DNA from 2 places in the Paenibacillus sp. S33 genome. Region 2 is predicted to be linked to the other one. Evidence: riboswitches for the same ligand, from Rfam matches in the RefSeq annotation. Region 2 holds a riboswitch; the other holds the start of a gene.
What was found. A riboswitch is a leader RNA that binds a small molecule or an ion and turns the genes downstream of it on or off. The one in region 2 is predicted to bind FMN.

Region 1 (3,161 bases), 1.8 Mb from region 2:
CCTCCGCGTTCACCTATCTTAACAGACTGCAGACTTTCACTCATTTTGTCCAGGTTCAAAGCCAGGGCAACAGCTCCTTGACCGTCCTCCAGCGTTTTTGATACATTAACCACTAAATTCCCTGTCGTGACGCTGACAGCTGGAACACTAACGGCTACTTTACCCTTTTCCTGCATCGCGTTTTTGTACCATTTTCTCTCCCTTGGATCATAATCAGCCTCCTTTTTTTTCGGCGTACGAATGTACTGTCCTTCCGCATTGCCGAGGAGCGCAGCATCTAACTCGGGATGAGCTTTGACGATGACATCCAACTTTTTCTGAAGGGCCTCTTCGTTGGAATCAATGGAATCAGATTGGATTTCAGTGGATAGCACGTCAACGTCTTTCATAATGGGCGATACATACTGATTGACATTGCTTCGGATCAGATACAGATTCGTGTACACGGCACCGCCCATTTGCTGACTGAGTTGCGTCGTAGCGCCCTGATAAGAAAAGTAACCGATAAGTACGCTCGGAATTAATAACACAGCTAAAAAAGATATTATTAATCTTGTCCTCATTAAATAAAACTGCTTGAGAAACCTGTTCCACCACGGAACTGTTTGTTTTGTTTTAGTCATAGCCCTTGCTCCTCTGTGTCTGATGATCACTACATTGTTTTATTCGACAGAAACCGACTAATTTTATAGATGTAATCTTTGAGAAACGAAGAATAATTACATGTTTTAGACACTTTTTCTGAAAGATGGGTCTAAAGAACTATATTTTATATGAATACGAATACATAAAAAAGCCAAATCGGAGATGCAAAAGCATCTTCACGATTTGGCTTGGGTGAGTCATGAAAGGGACGTTGAACAGTTAATTTTTTTGCTGACGTGAAATCATAAAGAGCGTAATCCAGATGAGCATAAAACCAGTCAATTGCGCTACAGTGACAATTTGCTGAAATGCGATCCAGTTAATCACGACACCAACCATGGGAAAGCTCAGTTCTGCCATCGTAGCATAAGACGCTTTGGTCGTACTTAAGCCTTTGTAATACAGCAGCAAGCTGAGAAGACCCGGAAGCAATGCCTGCAATAGCAGATTGATAATCACAGCTGCGCCCGCCCATGTACCGGCAGGCATATTCCATGGCGCATGCTCTACAGAGGTGAGGACAATCAGCAGAGGGAGCGCCACCATGAAGCGGAGGGAGGTTACTGTTTCATATTTCATTGAACGAAGCAAGTAACTTCCCATGACTGTCGAACCGCCCCACAGCACTGCTGCGCCGAGTGCAAGCAGACTACCAACCTGAACAAAATCACGAACATGTCCGAAGGGGAGCGACCAACCGAAGGTCAGAAGATACGTCCCGAACAGAGCGACGACAATTAATAATCCAAAATGACGCGGCAACATTTCCTTCAAAATAATACGGGCTAGAACAATAGCGACCAAGGGTTGAAGCTTCTGGAGTAAGAGTACAGCATTCAAATCACCATTGCTGAGTGCCATAGTGAAAATCACGCTGGCCAGAGCCGAGCCGCCCCACGAGACGAATAAAATAGCGAAAACTTGACGAAGCCGTACCGCTTTGAGTTCCTCACGATGCTTCCACAGCATCGGTGTCAGAGCGAGGAAGAGCAGCACATGCTCCATAAGTACAATTTGTGTTGAAGTAAATGACTTTAGCAAAATAATACGAAACAGCGGGTCTGCGCCCCACAAGGCTGCTCCAATTGCGACCAGCCAAAAACCGCTTTTCATGTGGGAGCTACGATCAAAACCTTTGGATGTTAGTACAGTAGAAGATTGACTCATACTCAATTAGCTCCTTGCGAATACAGGACCGGTGGCACAAAAACCCCCGTCCATGGCGAAAGGCCATGCAAGACGGGGGTTGATCAAATAAACTTGCCGCTTTATGCAAGTTAAATGAAGTTGCTGCAAAACTAATAACGCAGTATTCATCCACTTCGCGGCATGTTGATATTTCGATCTTCTTCCATCCGGACTTTACCGTCGGCTTTGGCATCTCACCAAATCAGTCCGTATCCTGTTGCCAGATACAGAGTCGCGGGCTTAGCTCCATGAGCCATACCGCCGGTTGGGAATCTCACCCTACCCCGAAGATCCTTATTCCGTTTTTTAATTTCTCCTATAGGATATACCTGTTTTAGAATGAAGTCCAGTGAAAAATGTGTGTATATCTAACAAGGATTTTCATCTTTTTTTTGAAAGCGCTCTACGAAATTACATATTACGAGGTAATATCCTTATACTCAATACGTCGAATCGCCGCATAAGCCACAAGCATTCCTAGTAGAGAGAAGCCAATTTGCACGGGGGCTATGGAGCTAAGTGTAGCGCCGTTATTATTGGAGAAAAGCAATGCTACAATCAGGATTGAGGTCACAATGGTGGTGGGTACAGAGTATCTTCGCATCCCCATATACAGCGGAACCAATCCCATAAAGCTGGTAGCAACGGCATTGATCAGCGTCCGTGCTGATTGTTGGCCCAGTATGGAAAGAGTAAGGTTATCCGGTACAATCAAGACAAACTGGTTGAGCAGATGAATAGCAGCCGTAATGATTATTTCCGAAATAATAATAGACAAGAATGTAAACAGCAGCACAACCAAGAGCTTGGCGATCATCAGCTTTTGACGGTGAATCGGATACATAAACAAGATCGTAATCGATTTGGATTTAAATTCTCCGACGATAAAGCGGCATAGCAAAACAGAGGAAAATACAATAAATGTTGCTCTCACAAAATTGTCTATTAGATCCAAGAGTTGAGTGTACTGTGTGAATTCGGGTATTCCTTCACTTTGACTGTCCAGCGCGATAATACAGAGCAGCCCAAGAATGCATGCATTGGCAATCAGTGCTGATCGGATATAACCCGCGAGATGAAATTTTTTCACCTCCAACTGCATCAATTTAAGCATGGAGATCACCTCCGTTTAACAGGCGCAAAAAGTAGTCTTCCAGCGTGCTGCTTTTCTGATGAATGGAATCCACCTCTATATCATTTAAAATGAGCGTTTTCGTAATTTGTTTCTGCGGTACATTTGAATCGTAAATACGTATACTCTGTTCATTGAGTACCCTTATATTATTCAGATTCAGATGATGGGAGAGGACGTAGGTCGCTTTTTTACA
Region 2 (3,161 bases):
CAATTGCGCCGCTTAACAGCTTGCTCGTAATAAACTCATTAAATCTGCCTACCACAATACCATATTTTAAACCGTTCGATACGAGATTACCTTCTAGAAAACGTGCCATGTTTAATCAACCTCTCTTAGTTTAATTATTTAGGGACTTCGGACAATACTTCAGATTACTTGGAACCAAGATGTATTTTTACAATGACAAACGACGACGGTAGTCCACCAAATGCTGAATACTGATCAGCTTCAATTGATGTCGCTTGGCGACCACTGCCAGATCAGGCAGGCGGGCCATTGAGCCATCTTCCTTTATAATTTCGCAAATGACCCCAGCAGGCTTGAAGCCACTGAGTCGGGCCAGATCAACAGCCGCTTCAGTGTGACCAGCACGCTGCAAGACACCACCATCGCGAGCAATCAGCGGGAACATGTGACCAGGCTTGCGGAAATCACTGCCTGTAACTGCTTCGTCTGCCAAGGCGCGTACAGTCAAGGAGCGCTCGGCCGCTGAAATACCCGTTGTTGTCTCCATATGATCTACCGATACCGTAAAGGCAGTACCGTGGAAATCTGTATTTTGCTCTACCATAGGATGCAATTCCAAGGCCTCGGCTCTTTGTCGTGTAATTGGCACACAGACCAACCCGCGACCTTCTGTAATCATGAAATTAATGACCTCAGGCGACGCTTTTTCAGCCAAAGCGATAAAATCGCCTTCATTTTCGCGCTGTTCATCATCCACTACAATAACAACTTTACCGTTTTTTAAGTCCTCCAACGCTTCTTCGATGGAATCCAAACGAATCTCTTCGTCATGTTCCAACTCGCCATGCTCTATGACGTTTGCCATTGCACTTGTTTGGCTACCTCTATCCATAACACTTTCCTCCTTATGTCTTGTGCCACGAATGCTCCTAAACAGGCTTACCCTTCAATATCAGGCAAAGCCGTGTTTCGCCAAATAGTCCAAACTGAGAGGAGCTTCTTCTACTCTCTCCGCCTCCGCTGCACCTCTGTAATTTAAAAGCTGTTCTACATATTTGCCCAAAATATCGCATTCGATATTGACGGTATCTCCCTCACGTTTGGCTTGTAAGGCCGTTTCGGATAAGGTGTGGGGAATAATGGATACGGCAAAGGTATCTCTCGTACGCTGTGCGACTGTGAGGCTGATACCATCAATTGTGATTGACCCTTTGAGAAGAATATATTTAAATAATGTTTGATTTTTAGGCTCAATTTCGAACACAACTGCATTCTGATCTGATGTTACCCCGCGAATCGTTCCCGTCCCGTCCACATGTCCTTGCACGATATGTCCTCCGAACCTTCCGCTCGCCGCCATCGCTCGCTCCAGGTTGACTCGGCTGCCTGATCTCAACTCTTTCAGATTACTGCTGCGAAAGGTTTCCGGCATCACATCAACCTTAAAGTCTTTCGTACCGATCTGTATCGCCGTCAGGCAAACGCCATTCACTGAGACACTGTCTCCTATTTTCAAATCGCCCAACACCACGGAACCCGAAATCCCCAGCACCATCGCTTCACCGCTTTTGGAAATAGTTTGAATGCGACCCACTTCCTCGACCAATCCGGTAAACATGCCTTCACTCCTTTCCACTACATTTCAGTTTATCCCTAATTCATCAGCTATAAGCGCAAAAAACCCCCAGTTCGGATTCAATCCGTCATGGGGGTGATGAGAGTCACATTTGTAGTATACAAGCGCAGTTCATATGCATCTTAAGACGACATGAAATCATAGGTTTGCCAATAGAAAGCATGACTGAGGATACAACCAAATACGCTCTGAACACCATCAAAAAGAAAGCTTAAGCAAGCTATCGCCCGATGCTGTCCTACAACGAAATAAGCCGTACGCACAATTGAGTATGCTAAAAATCGGCACATGTCACGTCATGCACATGCGCTTCGTATCCTTCTCCCATCCAGACTATACTGTCGGTCCCGGATTTGCACCAGGTCCACCTTCTGCCGATCATTCAGCATCCGGGTCACGGACTAAGCCATGCTGTTTCTCACAAAAACGATCCACAAACATGTCATCACCGCCGGTGGGGAATTTCGCCCCGCCCCGAAGGATCTTGCTCTTATTTAATTGAATTAACATTAAACTTGTTACGTATATTAGCACCGACTTCTAAAAAAAGCAAGTTATCTAATAGAAGCTCCTGCTTTGGTTTTGACATATTGGCTGGAGAGTTCTTCAAACCAGGTTTTATCATTCATATGAAGCGCCAAGTCAATCAGATCGGCCAGTTCCTCGACTCCCAACTCTGTTGCATGATCAAAGGTAATTACGGCTGAAGCAACCGGTCCCCGTCCTTCCTCAGAACATGCTTCATAATCCAGTCGCACATCAACATGTCCGTCAATAAACTCGCATTTCAGAAAATAAATAATTTCGCACATTAAAATGGGGCGTACCTGTGTTTCTAACACGCAATCCATCACCTTGGCAGAATAATGCTGGTTCGTCAGCGTGAATTTGTGTTCTGTCGCTGCCAACGAAGCCCGTCCAAAATCATCCGTAAACTTTAGCTCCACTGGCTTGATGTTCATAACCTTAGGGATCTGCTTCTTTATAATTTCGATTATTTCAACTGTATTCAGCTTAATCATTACCTGCACCTCATTGCATCTTAAAATTCAGAAGAAAACTTTTTAACGTGCCTCTTATAGGCCTCCACTCCTATATCGGAAATCATTACCTGTTTTTTTATGCTTCAACCCATAAACGACAAAAAAGATTCTTTGCGCAATAAACGCAAAGAATCTTGATTGAACCACTACAGTAACAGCGGCTAACAATGTTAATCGATGATTATGCAAAAAACGTAATTATAGCTCTGAAATTTCATGTTTCTTTTTCAGGATAGTCCAGCGACGCTCAATCTCCTGCTCAAAGGTAGCCAGCGTAGCCTCCTCCTTGAGAAGATGCTTCGTTTTACCCATTAATTTCAACCATTCAGCAGCTGGAATCCGTTTTCCCTTGTCTTCCGGATTGTACGTAATCGTCGTACTGCCTTGCTCTATTTCGTACAAAGGAAAGAAACAAGACTCGACTGCAGCGCCCACAATGCTGGTGCCCAGTCTGTCTTCGGATTTCCAATTCAGCGGGCAGGCGCACAGGATCTTACCATAGG

Region 1: it holds a riboswitch for FMN, as region 2 does, so the genes downstream of both, ACWGXJ_RS06685 (DMT family transporter) here and ribE (riboflavin synthase) in region 2, are expected to answer to the same signal.

What each region holds. Positions count from the first base shown of each region.
Region 1 covers NZ_JBSIEZ010000001.1:1,437,424-1,440,584, forward strand. Annotated here, with positions in the region: gene ACWGXJ_RS06680 (methyl-accepting chemotaxis protein) at 1-623, opposite strand, end outside; gene ACWGXJ_RS06685 (DMT family transporter) at 865-1,812, opposite strand; FMN riboswitch at 1,985-2,129, opposite strand; gene ACWGXJ_RS06690 (ABC transporter permease) at 2,252-2,947, opposite strand; gene ACWGXJ_RS06695 (ABC transporter ATP-binding protein) at 2,940-3,161, opposite strand, start outside.
Region 2 covers NZ_JBSIEZ010000001.1:3,251,639-3,254,799, forward strand. Annotated here, with positions in the region: gene ribH (6,7-dimethyl-8-ribityllumazine synthase) at 1-109, opposite strand, end outside; gene ribB (3,4-dihydroxy-2-butanone-4-phosphate synthase) at 188-871, opposite strand; gene ribE (riboflavin synthase) at 932-1,597, opposite strand; FMN riboswitch at 1,928-2,101, opposite strand; gene ACWGXJ_RS14995 (IDEAL domain-containing protein) at 2,170-2,637, opposite strand; gene ACWGXJ_RS15000 (thiamine pyrophosphate-dependent enzyme) at 2,857-3,161, opposite strand, start outside.